Streptomyces venezuelae: one gene and its partner. Each later gene encodes a partner of the first gene's protein in a complex. Links are inferred from orthologs where the notes say so. Each region holds a gene or a part of one and is shown on either strand. Other genes may lie near its edges.

Evidence for each region. Proteins that work in one complex are often made in the same cells at the same time.
Region 2: the proteins of dnaB (region 1) and dnaG are in contact, whole or in part, in a crystal structure (PDB 2R6A), measured with the Geobacillus stearothermophilus proteins. The link is inferred for Streptomyces venezuelae from one-to-one orthologs. Residues at the interface, in WP_033016901.1 of Geobacillus stearothermophilus: Ser13, Glu15, Ala16, Gln18, Glu91, Leu92, Asp94, Ala95, Val96, Pro97, Thr98, Ala99, Ala100, Asn101, Tyr104, Tyr105, Ile108; in WP_049624496.1 of Geobacillus stearothermophilus: Lys456, Leu457, Leu458, Pro459, Ala460, Asn463, Ala464, Leu467, Leu535, Leu536, Ile537, Ala538, Gln544, Glu545, Asp548, Tyr549, His552.

The regions. Positions count from the first base shown.
Region 1 is NZ_CP029194.1:4,305,052-4,312,069, reverse strand. Bases 1-2,832 are described here. They hold dnaB (replicative DNA helicase), read left to right. Parts: upstream 1-591; coding sequence 592-2,073; downstream 2,074-2,832. Other genes in these bases: DEJ46_RS39990 (hypothetical protein), read left to right, coding at 2,708-2,832; DEJ46_RS19670 (TnsA-like heteromeric transposase endonuclease subunit), read left to right, coding at 2,124-2,636; DEJ46_RS19685 (MATE family efflux transporter), read right to left, coding at 1-167. Outside these bases: more of DEJ46_RS39990, read left to right, coding at 2,833-2,899; DEJ46_RS39980 (LysR family transcriptional regulator), read left to right, coding at 3,841-5,112; DEJ46_RS19660 (hypothetical protein), read right to left, coding at 5,124-5,492; DEJ46_RS19655 (SMI1/KNR4 family protein), read left to right, coding at 5,620-6,228; DEJ46_RS19650 (hypothetical protein), read left to right, coding at 6,445-6,996; DEJ46_RS19645 (NAD-dependent epimerase/dehydratase family protein), read right to left, coding at 6,953-7,018. UniProt on the Escherichia coli protein: The main replicative DNA helicase, it participates in initiation and elongation during chromosome replication. Travels ahead of the DNA replisome, separating dsDNA into templates for DNA synthesis.
Region 2 is NZ_CP029194.1:5,921,058-5,926,853, reverse strand. The notes cover bases 700-3,580. They hold dnaG (DNA primase), read right to left. Parts: upstream 3,146-3,580; coding sequence 1,253-3,145; downstream 700-1,252. Other genes in these bases: DEJ46_RS27165 (NAD(P)/FAD-dependent oxidoreductase), read right to left, coding at 3,211-3,580; DEJ46_RS27175 (RNA polymerase sigma factor), read right to left, coding at 700-1,178. Outside these bases: DEJ46_RS27180 (TerD family protein), read left to right, coding at 1-104; more of DEJ46_RS27175, read right to left, coding at 126-699; more of DEJ46_RS27165, read right to left, coding at 3,581-4,473; DEJ46_RS27160 (deoxyguanosinetriphosphate triphosphohydrolase), read right to left, coding at 4,606-5,796. UniProt on the Escherichia coli protein: RNA polymerase that catalyzes the synthesis of short RNA molecules used as primers for DNA polymerase during DNA replication.

The DNA of each region.
Region 1 (7,018 bases):
GCGAGCCCCGCGAGTTGGGGGGTGCCGAGGTGGCCGACGATGGCGCTGTCGACGATGAGGAAGAGCGGCTCGGCGACGAGAGCAGCGAAGGCCGGCAGGGCGAGGGAGACGATCTCGCGGTCGTGCTGTCGGCGGACGGCCTTGGAGGTCGCGGGGGCCTGGATCATGCGGTCAATCTAATCTTCCACAGGTAAGAGATGCAAGGCCCAAGAGACCATTACTCCAGGATGGTGCGGGGCTTCGGGTGTGGGCCGTTTGTTCTGATCTTGGCCCGGGTGGAGAAGTTTTTCTCCCCCACAGGCCGTGGATGGAAAAACTGCAGGTCACATGGGTGGGCGTGGGGGTGTTATGAGTTTGTCCACATGGCTGTCCCCCGCTCCGTGCACAGGATCCGGGGAGTTCTCCACAGCATCTGGCCGTTCACCCACAGGCCCTGTGGATAACCAGATTGGCTGACGCTCCTCGCGGGCCTACCGTGGTCCGGCGCCCGACGCGCCAGCAGCGGTCGCGAAGCCACTCTTTGATCAAGGCCGTGGCGTAAGAAAGAGTGGCACGGCGAGGTCCGCGGAGCGGACGGGAGGAGGTGGCTTGGTGAGCGTTACCGAGCCCATGGACGACCCTTGGGCCGACAGCGGACCGAGCGACCGGCTGCCCACCCGTACCCGAGGAGAAGGGCGCGGCCGGGGCCGCGGGCGCGACGACCAGCACGAGCGCGGCAACGACGGCCCGTGGGACGGCGGCCTCTCCGGTTTCGAGCGAGTCCCCCCGCAGGATCTCGACGCCGAGCAGTCCGTCCTCGGCGGCATGCTGCTCTCCAAGGACGCCATCGCGGACGTCGTGGAGATCATCAAGGGCAACGACTTCTACAAGCCCGCCCACGAGACCGTCTATGCCGCGATCCTCGACCTCTACGCCAAGGGCGAGCCGGCCGACCCCATCACCGTCGGCGCCGAACTCACCAAGCGCGGTGAGATCACCCGCGTCGGCGGCGCCTCCTACCTCCACACGCTGGTCCAGTCGGTCCCGACCGCGGCCAACGCCTCGTACTACGCCGAGATCGTCCACGAGCGCGCCGTCCTGCGCCGCCTCGTGGAGGCCGGCACCAAGATCACGCAGATGGGCTACGCGGCCGACGGAGACGTCGACGAGATCGTGAACTCGGCGCAGGCCGAGATCTACGCGGTCACCGAGCAGCGCACCACCGAGGACTACCTGCCGCTCGGCGACATCATGGAGGGGGCCCTCGACGAGATCGAGGCGATCGGCTCCCGCAGCGGTGAGATGACGGGCGTGCCGACCGGCTTCACCGACCTCGACTCGCTCACCAACGGACTGCACCCCGGCCAGATGATCATCATCGCGGCCCGTCCCGCCATGGGTAAGTCGACCCTCGCTCTGGACTTCGCCCGGGCGGCCTCCATCAAGCACAACCTGCCCAGCGTCATCTTCTCCCTCGAAATGGGCCGCAACGAGATCGCGATGCGCCTGCTCTCGGCGGAGGCCAGGGTCGCGCTCCACCACATGCGCTCCGGCACCATGACCGACGAGGACTGGACGCGGCTCGCCCGTCGCATGCCCGACGTCTCCCAGGCGCCCCTGTACATCGACGACTCCCCGAACCTGTCGATGATGGAGATCCGGGCCAAGTGCCGTCGGCTCAAGCAGCGCAACGGTCTCAAGCTCGTGATCATCGACTACCTGCAGCTGATGCAGTCGGGTGGCTCCAAGCGGCAGGAGAGCCGTCAGCAGGAAGTCTCCGACATGTCGCGAAACCTCAAGCTTCTCGCCAAGGAGCTGGAGCTGCCCGTGATCGCGCTCTCCCAGCTGAACCGTGGTCCCGAGCAGCGCACCGACAAGAAGCCGATGGTCTCCGACCTGCGTGAGTCCGGCTCGATCGAGCAGGACGCCGACATGGTGATCCTGCTGCACCGTGAGGACGCCTACGAGAAGGAGTCCCCGCGGGCCGGCGAGGCGGACATCATCGTGGGCAAGCACCGAAACGGCCCGACGGCCACGATCACCGTCGCCTTCCAGGGCCACTACTCGCGCTTCGTGGACATGGCCCAGACCTGACCGGAGGGCTGTAGGTTCGCAAATCCCGTGTCTACGAGTCGCGCCTCGAACTGGCGCGGCTCCTCTTCGCTGATTTCGATCCGTCCGTACGTTCCATCGTGGCCCAGCCCTTTCTGCTCAAGGCCGAGGTGGACGGGGCTGTGCGCAAGCACATCCCGGACTATCTCCTGGTCACCGACGAGGGACCCGTGGTCGTGGATGTGAAGTCACTGCACCGGTTGTCCAAGCCGGAGGTGGCCTTCACTTTCGGCTGGACCCGTGAGGCGGTGGAGGTCCACGGGTGGAAGTACGAGGTCTGGAGCGAGCCACCCGCGGTTGAGCTGGAGAACGTCCGCTTCTTGGCGGGCTACCGCAGAGACTGGCTGTTCGACCGTGGGCTCGTAGACGAGCTTCGTGGCGCTGAGCTCGACGGAGTCTCTATGCGTCGAGCGGTGGCCAGCTTGCCCGGTCACCCGGAGGAGCGAGTCCGGTCTGCGATCTATCACTTGCTGTGGACACAAGAGTTCACGGTTGATCTCGACCGGCCATTCAGCTCGGCGCACGTGCTGGGGAGAACGGCGTGAGCAGGGCTGGGGCGCGGGTTGGCGTCGGTACACACTTCCGCTATGACGGGGAGACCGTCGAGGTGGTCGAGATGGCTGCCACCACGGCTGGCAACGAGGTCGTCCTCAAGGACCGCCACGGCAGGCTCCTGCGGCTGTCTTTGCGGGAACTGCTCTTCTCCGACCGGGCCACCCTCATCCCCGAGGGGCCTGGACCGTCCTCGGACGACGCCGAGGAGATCTCCGAGGACGCTCCCGATCTGGCTGGACCCGCTTCCCGGTGAGGCCCTCGACTCGTGGCTGGACGTCCTGGCAGAGCGTCTGAATACCTCGTTCGGGGAGGCGATGGCCCACTCGGGCTTTCCGGTGAGAGGCCGCTCCGGGAACCAGCTGCGGGACATCCCTCCGGACTGGACGATCGCGCTGCGAGAGCAGGAGACCGCTGCCGTCGCCCATGCGAGCGGGCTGCCCCGGCCGTGATCACGGCCATGACGCTGGCCCACTATGACCAGCGGGCCCTTCGCGTCGACCCCGAGCGCCGGCACGTCAACCGCCGGGTGCTCTGGGGCAGGGCCCGCGGGTCGCGGTTCTGCCCGGACTGCCTGGCCGACTCCGGAGGCCGCTGGCAGCTGGCCTGGCGCCTGGGCTGGTCGTTCGCCTGCCCCACCCACCGACGCCTGCTGACCGACTGCTGCCCGCACTGCGAGCGAGTTCAGCGCGAGCGTCCCCGCTCTGGTCGGGCCATCCCCCAGCTGGGAATCTGCGGCAATCCCCCCTCGCGCCCGAGCGCTGAGCCGTCGGGTGGCTGCGGCTTCGACCTGACCAAGACCCGAACTTTCCAGCTGCCCTCAAGCCATGCGGCATTGACGGCCCAAGACCGGCTGCTGGAGATCATCGAGTCCGGGACAGCCGCCTTCGGCATCTACACAGCGAGCCCGCAGCCGGCACAGAACGCCCTCGCGGACATCCGGGCGATCGGCGGACGCGTTCTGGCGGACCTTCCGGCCGGCACCCTCGCGAGCCTCGTGCCATCTGACATCGCCGAAGAGCACCTCGCGCCCGCCCCGGGCTCTCGACTCGCTTCCCGGGCTGTCGATCGGCCCGGCTTCTCGCGCCCGTCCTGGCCAGCTCACTCCTGCTCATCGGCAGCCGGACCAGCCTCGCCGCAGCTGTCCGGCGCCTCGGCGAGGTCACCGACGGCATCGACATCTCTCGCATCGTGCAGATGCTGGACGACCGGCCACACTGGCCGGACGCGACGGACGCTCTGGTCCGACTGGCCGGCTACCTCGATGCCCACGATGTTCCCATCGACTACCAGCGGCGCCGACTCCTCGACTACACCGACCTGCTGCCGCACGAGCGCTGGTCGGAGATCTGTCAGCGCACCGGCTCACCGCCTGGCCACGGCCGACGCGAGCAGATCGTCCGATGCTGGTTGTTCCAGCGCATCAGCGGACTTCCCTCCGAAGTCGCCCAAGGATTCGGCAGCGGTGGCGAAGCAGCCTTCAGGGCTGAGGCCGCCCGCGTTGCCGTCCTCCAGACCCCCGAGCTGGCTGGCGAGCTTGACCGAGCGGCGCGCGACTTCCTGGCCTGCCACGGCATCCGCGACGAGCCGGTGACCTGGCAGCCCCCAACCGCCCTGCTCGACGAGCTGGACCTACCGGGTCCCGACCCCGCTCGGATCGACGGCCCCCACCTGCACCGCCTCGTCCGCCAGCGCAAGAACGCAGTTCAGTACGCGGCTGAGGCCCTCGGCACCACCGTCGAGGCAATCCGGCACGTCCTGGACGAACATCCCACCCCCGCGCCACCGCCGACGAAGTCCGCCGCCAGGGCGACGGGCCAGGTCCGTCTCGAGGCCCGTCAGGACGTGCCGAAGGAGACCTTCGTCCGTCTCTACCTAGACGAGCACCAATCCCTGAACCAGATGGCCGCCTTCACAGGTTTCTCCCGCAGCGTGCTGACCGCTCTCGCGCATGAGTATGAAGTCGCGCTCCGTGAAGGCCCGCAGGACTACAGGCGCCGCGGGACGGTCGAACGGGACTGGCTGATCGAGCAGTACGTCCACTGCCGTCGGACCCTCGCAGACCTCGCACGCGAGAAAGGCATGAGTACCGCGAACATGGCGCGCTGGGCCAAGACCCATAACGTCCCGTTGCGATCACGCGGAGGCGCCAGCCACAGCCAGGCACTTCGGGCCATCGACCAAGCCGGCCAAGCGCCACGCATCCTCCAGCCGGCACTCGGCGGCCAGGGTGCCAGCGAACGCCTGAACCGATTCGCGGCTGCATCCGCCTATCCAAGCCTTGGTGACGCAGCGAGCGGTCTCGGCCTCAACAATTTCACCCTTGTCGCGCAGATCAACCGGATCGAGCGAGAGCTCGGCGGACCGCTGCTGGTGAGAGCCGAACGGGGACGGCCGATGACGCTGACCTCTTTGGGGAGGAAGGTGCTCAGGGCGATCCGGACGTTTCAATGCGATGCGCAGTCATGAAGCATCGGAGCTCACGCAGAGTCGTCCAGGCGGTGGAAGGCCCCCTCGAACTCTCCCGAAGCAAGCAGCTCGGCGATCACGATCACCATCTCCCGGATGCCGGGATCTCGAACGATCAGCCCGTCCGAGTACCAGAAGCACCGACCACCTGCCGCTTCTCCTGTCTCCTCCCACCTCTTCATCAACCGGCTGACCTCGGCGACTGTGAAGATCGTCGCACTCCAGCGTGAGCCATCGGGGAGGCGAACCTCGGCATCGACGTTGCAGACCTCGTCGAGTACGTCATCAGGGTTCGGGAGGAAGAAAGCCTCGAAGCCATCGGTTCGAACGCGATAGTAGGGGCCGTCCCATCCTGCCTCGGATCGCAGTTCCGTGCTCATGCTGGTCACCTGGGGAGGATCCCAGTGCATGATGCCGGGCACAACTGGCTTACGGGCAGCCGATCACACTGGTGACACCCCTGCCGGTGAGCAGGTAGTTTGCGGGAGGACAGAGAGAAGAGTTCGAATGGACTCCCGGATCGCCCGCATCCGACGCAAGCTCGCCAAGGTGCCCTATGCCGCGCCGCGAAGCTACTCCTTCGGTGAAGAGAAGCATGGGTTCCGCCTCGACCCCCCGTTGCCGGACGCGAAGGTCGCCGAGTTCGAAGCCGACCACCACATCGAACTGCCCGATCCCTATCGCAGCTTCCTGACCACACTGGGCGGGGGCGGCGCATCGCCGTTCTACGGCCTCCTGCCGTTGCAGTCATGTCGGCTGTTCACGATGGACCCCCGAGGCGAGCCCGGTCGCCCTCGGGGGTTCACGTTCGCCAGCGGCCCGCCTCACCGAAGTGACCTTTTCCTGCATATCATCGAGGCAGGGTGCACCGACCTGGTGCTTCTCGGCATCACAGGTCCCCTGGCCGGCCGCGTCGTCACCGGAAACGCCGACGGTTTCTGGGGCCCCAACGTCTCGTCGGCCACCGACTTCCTGGCCTGGTACGAACGCTGGCTCGACCACATGCTCGAAGGCCGCGACAACCGCGACCTGGAACTGACCTCCCCCGCCCTGCGAGCGCCGGTCGACCGCATCCTGAGGCAGCACCGCGATCGCGAGGATCTGTCACGGCCCTGAGAATCCGGAGCTATGTCATCCGTTTGAGAACAGCTCCAAGCAGCTGGTCACGTGGTCACTCGCATGACATTGGAATTGAGAACCTACAGGGCCCCAACGGCCATCCGGGGCGTCCGCCGCTGTCGTGCCCCAGGGCGCCGCTCCTCCCCCGTGCGGGGGAGCGGTTCGGTCCATGGGGAGGATCCCTCGCCACGTCCGCTTCACGAGGGTGGAGCCATGACACCGAGCATCCTTCACCGGCCCCCGCTCGTCAGCGACACCGAGCGGCCGGTGCCGCGCTGGGCCATGCGCATGGCCCACGCGCTTCCGCTGCTTCTGCTGCCGTCGTGCCTGTGGCGGCTCCCCTTCGCCCTGCACTTCGAGATGGGGCAGATCCAGGGGCCCGGCCTTCCGCCCTACTGGGTGAGCATCCCGTACGTGCTCGGGCTGAGCATCCTCACGGAAGTGACCGCGATCCTGGCCATCGGACTGGTCCGTGGGTGGGGAGAGGTGGTGCCCGCCTGGATCCCGGTCATCGGCGGCAGACGCGTCCGGCCCATGGCTGCCGTCGTCCCCGCCGTTCTCGGCGGCCTGGTTCTTACCGTGCTGTTCACCGGTGTCCCCATCGGTGACGGACGCAGGCTCAGTCTGTACGGCGTCATCGACACCGTCGCCTACACCAGCGACGCCTGGCATACGCTCGCGACGATCTGCCTCTCCCCGACCGCCGTGTGGGGGCCGATCATCATCGTGCTCGCGATCGCCTACTACCGCCGTCGGCGGAGGTGAGGGCCCGTACTCCCGCCAGGCT
Region 2 (5,796 bases), 1.6 Mb from region 1 along the record:
CCACCGGTCCGCTGGTGCACACCGTCCCGATCCCGCCGGGGCCGCTGCTGCTGCTCTTCAGTGCGGACGGACCGTGGACGCTCACGGTGCGGGAGATCGACTAGGGCCTGTCCGGCGGACAGGCCCTAGTCCAGATAGCCGCGCAGCTGGTCCGCGTAGGCGTGGTCCCGCAGTTTGTTGAGGGTCTTGGACTCGATCTGGCGGATGCGTTCGCGCGTCACGCCGAAGATCCGTCCTATCTCCTCCAGGGTGCGGGGCCTGCCGTCGTCGAGGCCGTAGCGGAGCTGGACGACCTTCCGTTCTCGCTCGCCGAGGGTGGAGAGCACGTCCTCCAGGTGGCGGCGGAGCAGCAGGAAGGCGGCGGACTCGACGGGTGAGGCGGCGTCGCCGTCCTCGATGAGGTCGCCGAGCGCGACGTCCTCCTCCTCGCCGACGGGGGCGTGCAGGGAGACCGGTTCCTGGGCGAGGCGGAGGACCTCGCCGACCCGTTCGGGGGCCAGGTCGAGCTGGGCGGCGACCTCTTCGGCGGTGGGTTCGTAGCCCCGCTCCTGGAGCATGCGGCGCTGGACGCGGATGACCCGGTTGATGAGTTCGACGACGTGGACGGGGACGCGGATGGTCCGGGCCTGGTCGGCGAGGGCCCGGGACATGGCCTGGCGGATCCACCAGGTCGCGTACGTGGAGAACTTGTAGCCGCGCGCGTAGTCGAACTTCTCGACGGCCCGGATGAGGCCGAGGTTCCCCTCCTGGACGAGGTCGAGCATGGTGAGGCCGCGGCCGACGTACCGTTTGGCGACGGAGACGACGAGGCGGAGGTTGGCCTCGATGAGCTTGCGCTTGGCGATGCGGCCGAGGACCACGAGCCGGTCCAGGTCGCTCGCGAGGCGGCTGTCGAGGTCGGGGGTGGTGGCGAGTTTCTCCTCGGCGAAGAGTCCGGCCTCGACGCGCCGGGCCAGTTCGACCTCCTCCTCGGCGCTGAGGAGCGGGATGCGGCCGATCTCCCGGAGGTACTGGCGGAACAGGTCGGAGGAGGGTCCGTTGCCGCCGAGGTCGGTGCGGCGGCGCTGCGGCGGGACCTCCGGGGCCTCGGGGAGTCCGGCCGGCTCGTCCTGTTCGGTGGTCTGGATCTCGGTCTGCACGGCGGGCGACCTCCAGGAGGGGCGGAACGGCACCGTCATCCAGTGTGGGGTACGACACATCGCCGCCACGAGGGGCGTGCGGTGACTTTTTGAGTCCGGACCGTGACCGACGGTCAGAGTGCGTCGGCGCCGTTGTTCCGCAGGGACTGGCCGTACTGGGTGAGCACCCACAGTTCGTTCTGCACGGCCGCGAGCTGTTCCGGGTCGCCGTGGGCGCCGAGCCGGGCCAGGGTGCCCTGGACGTCGCGGATGCGGCGGTCGACGGCGCGGAGCCGGACCTGGACGAGCTGGGCGCCGGCGTAGACCTCGTCGATCGTCTTGGCGAAGATCGTCTCGACGGCGAGTTCGGTGACGAGGGCGCGGACGGTGTCGTTGGGGGCGGCCTCGCGGACGGTGTCGAGGTAGTCGGAGGGTGCGCCGGTGGCGCCGCCGGCGTCCTGGACGCACTGGCGGACGGCCGCGTAGGGCGGGGCGGTGAACTCGTCGATGCCGTACGCGTCGAAGGCCGGCGAGACCAGTTCGGGGCGCTGGAGGGCGAGCTTGAGGAGCTCGCGCTCGGTGCGGTGGGCGGGGCTGCGCAGGTTGAGCGCGGGCCCGGAGGGTGCGGCCGACGGGGCCGGGGTGTCGTAGCCGCGCTGCGCGGGCTGCTGCTGCGCGGGGCCCTTGCCGCCGCGGTCGCGGGCCCAGCGGGCGAGCTGGGCGACGCGCTTGACGACGAACTGGGTGTCGAGGATGCCGAGCATGCCGGCGAGCTGGACGGCGACCTCGTGCTGGGCGCCGATGTTCTTGATGCGGGCGACGACGGGGGCGGCCTCGTCGAGTGCGGCGGCGCGGCCGGCCGGGGTCTCCAGGTCGTACCGCTTCACGATCTGGCGGAGCGCGAACTCGAAGAGCGGGGTACGCGGCTCGGCGAGTTCGGCGACGGCCGCGTCGCCCTTGGCGAGCCGCAGCTCGCAGGGGTCCATGCCGTCGGGGGCGATGGCGATGTACGTCTCGGCGGCGAACTTCTGGTCGTCCTCGAAGGCGCGCAGGGCGGCCTTCTGGCCGGCGGCGTCGCCGTCGAAGGTGAAGATGACGCGGGCCGAGCCGTTGTCCATCAGGAGGCGGCGGAGGATCTTGATGTGGTCGCCGCCGAAGGCGGTGCCGCAGGTGGCGATGGCGGTGGTGACGCCGGCGAGGTGGCAGGCCATGACGTCGGTGTAGCCCTCGACGACGACGGCCCGGCTGACCTTGGCGATGTCCTTCTTGGCCAGGTCGATGCCGTAGAGCACCTGGGACTTCTTGTAGATCGGCGTCTCGGGCGTGTTGAGGTACTTGGGGCCGTTGTCGTCGTCGCGGAGCTTGCGCGCGCCGAAGCCGACGACGTCGCCGCCGACGTCCCTGATGGGCCACATGAGGCGGCCGCGGAAGCGGTCGATGGGGCCGCGGCGGCCGTCCTGGGAGAGGCCGGAGAGGATCAGTTCCTTGTCGGAGAAGCCCTTGCCGCGCAGGAAGCGGGTGAGGTGGTCCCAGCCGGCCGGCGAGTAGCCGACGCCGAAGTGGGCGGCGGCGGCCTGGTCGAAGCCGCGCTCGGCGAGGAACTTGCGGCCGATCTCGGCCTCGGGCGAGTCGAGTTGGTCGATGTAGAACTGGGTGGCGACCTTGTGCGCCTCGACCAGGCGGATGCGCTCCCCGCGCTGGTGGCCGGGGTTGTAGCCGCCTTCCTCGTACCGCAGGGTGATGCCCGCCTTCGCGGCGAGTCGCTCGACCGTCTCCGAGAAGGAGAGGTGGTCGATCTTCATCACGAAGGCGATGGTGTCGCCGCCCTCCTGGCAGCCGAAGCAGTGGAACAGTCCCTTGCTGGGGCTGACCTGGAAGGAGGGCGACTTCTCGTCGTGGAAGGGGCAGAGGCCTTTGAGGTTTCCGCCGCCCGCGTTGCGCAGCTGGAGGTACTCGGACACGACGGCGTCGATCGGGACCGCGTCCCGTACCGCCTTCACGTCGTCTTCGTTGATCCTGCCTGCCACGCATGAAGTGTACGGGGATCCGGGGGTCGCCCCCCGGGGGAATGTCGGCGTCGGGGGCGGGCGGGTTACCCGACCAGGCTCTCCAGGGGTACGGAGGGGTCGGCGAGGGCCTGGGGGTCCACGGCCGCCCGGGAACGGATGAGCTGCTGGATCGGCTCTGTGACGTCCCACACATTCACGTTCATGCCCGCGAGGACCCGGCCCTCCTTCAGCCAGAAGGCGATGAACTCGCGCTTGCCGGTGTCGCCGCGGACCACGACCTGGTCATAGGTGCCGGGGGGCGCCCAGCCGGAGTACTCCATGCCCAGGTCGTACTGGTCGGAGAAGAAGTAGGGCACCCGGTCGTAGGAGACGAGCTGCCCGAGCATGGCGCGGGCGGCGGCCGGGCCGCCGTTGAGGGCGTTGGCCCAGTGCTCGACGCGGAGCCGGGTGTGGAGCGACGGGTGGTGGGCGGCGGCCACGTCCCCCGCGGCGTAGATGTCGGGGTCGGAGGTGCGCAGCGACTCGTCGACGGCGATGCCGCCGCCATCGGCCCGGTCGACGAGGGCGAGCCCCGAGTTCTCGGCGAGGGCGGTACGGGGCGCGGCGCCGATCGCGGCGAGCACGGCGTGCGCGGGGTGCTCCTCACCGTCGTCGGTGCGGACGGCGAGGACCATGCCGTCCTGGCCGACGATCTCGGTGAGCTTCACACCGAAGTGGAAGCGGACGCCGTGGTCGCTGTGGAGGTCGGCGAAGAGCTGGCCGAGCTCGGGGCCGAGGACGCGGTGGAGCGGGGTGGGCTCGTACTCGACGACGGTGACCTCGGCGCCGTAGCCGCGGGCTGCGGCGGCGACCTCCAGGCCGATCCAGCCGGCGCCGGCGATCACCAGGTGGCCGTTGTCCCGGCCGAGGGAGGCGAGGACCTGGCGGAGCCGGTCGGCGTGGGCGAGCCGGCGCAGGTGGTGGACGCCGGCGAGTTCGGTGCCGGGGACGTCGAGGCGGCGCGGCTCGGCGCCGGTGGCGAGGAGCAGCTTGTCGTAGCGGATGACGGTGCCGTCGCCGAGGCGGACCGTGCGGGCCTCGCGGTCGACGGCGGTGACGGACTGGTTGAGGTGGAGCTCGATGTCGTGCGCCGCGTACCAGGCGGCCTCGTGGACGAAGACCGAGTCCCGCTCCTTGGCACCCGTGAGGTAGCCCTTGGAGAGGGGTGGGCGCTCGTAGGGGTGGTCGCGCTCGTCGCCGATGAGGATCACCCGGCCGTTGAACCCCTCGGAGCGCAGTGTCTCCGCCGCCTTGGCCCCTGCCAGTCCTCCGCCGACGATGACAAAGGTCTGATCTGCGTCGACCACGTCGATTCCTCCTCGTTGCGACCGGTTCCAACCTACGCCCCCCGGCGTTCGTCCGGCCGTACCGCCTCGGGGCGTGCATGCGAGCGTCCCGCACGGAGCCGGGTGACGGAAGAGGACCCGGCGAGACACTCCCTACGCGTGGTGGGGGCGGAGCCGGTGGTGGAGGGCCCGGGCGGAGGCGTCGGTGAGGTTGGCGATCTGGTCGACGATGACGCGCTTGCGGGCCCGGTCGTCGCGCGCGGCGTCGAAGGCGGCGCGGAACTGCGGTTCGAGGCCGTCGGGGGCGCGGGCGACGAGGGCCTCGGCGAGCTCGGCGACGACGACGCGCTGGTCGGCGCGGAGGACCTCCTGCTCGGCGCGCTGCATGACGTACCGGTCGGCGACGGCCTTGAGGACGGCGCATTCGTTGCGCGTGCCGCGGGGGACGACGAGCTCGACGCCGTAGCGGGTGAGGGGTCCTGATCCGAAGGCCTCGCGGGTGGCGCTCTCGGCGGCGAGGCAGAAGCGGCCGATGAGCTGGCTGGTGGCGTCCTTGAGGCGGGCCTGGGCGACGGCCGAGCCGTCGTAGCCGTGGGGCCACCACTCCTGGTCGACGAGCCGGTCGAGGGCTTCGGCGAGCTCCTGCGGGTCGGTGTCCTCGGGAACGTACCGCCCGATGGCGACGGTCCAGATGTCGGCGCGCTCGGGCTCGGCGAACAGCATGTTGGGGTCGATGTGTCCGGCGTGCAGGCCGTCCTCGAAGTCGTGGACCGAGTAGGCCACGTCGTCGGACCAGTCCATGACCTGGGCCTCGAAGCACTTGCGGTGGGTGGGGGCGCCCTCCCGGATCCATTCGAAGACGGGGAGGTCGTCCTCGTACACGCCGAACTTGGGCGAGCCGGGGTCGGTGGGGTGGCCGGCGCGCGGCCAGGGGTACTTGGTGGCGGCGTCGAGGGCGGCGCGGGTGAGGTTGAGGCCGACGCTGACGAGCTCCCCGTCGGCGTCCTTCACGAAGCGCTTGGGCTCGATGCGGGTGAGGAGGCGGAGCGACTGGGCGTTGCCCTCGAAGCCGCCGCAGTCCTTGGCGACGTCGTTGAGCGCCTGCTCGCCGTTGTGCCCGAAGGGCGGGTGGCCCATGTCGTGGGAGAGGCAGGCGGCCTCGACGAGGTCGGGGTCGCAGCCGAGGGCGGCGCCGAGCTCGCGGCCGACCTGGGCGCACTCCAGGGAGTGGGTGAGCCGGGTGCGGGGGCTGGCGTCCCAGGCGTGGCTGCGGGTGCCGGGGGTGACGACCTGGGTCTTGCCGGCGAGCCTGCGCAGTGCGGCGGAGTGCAGCACGCGGGCGCG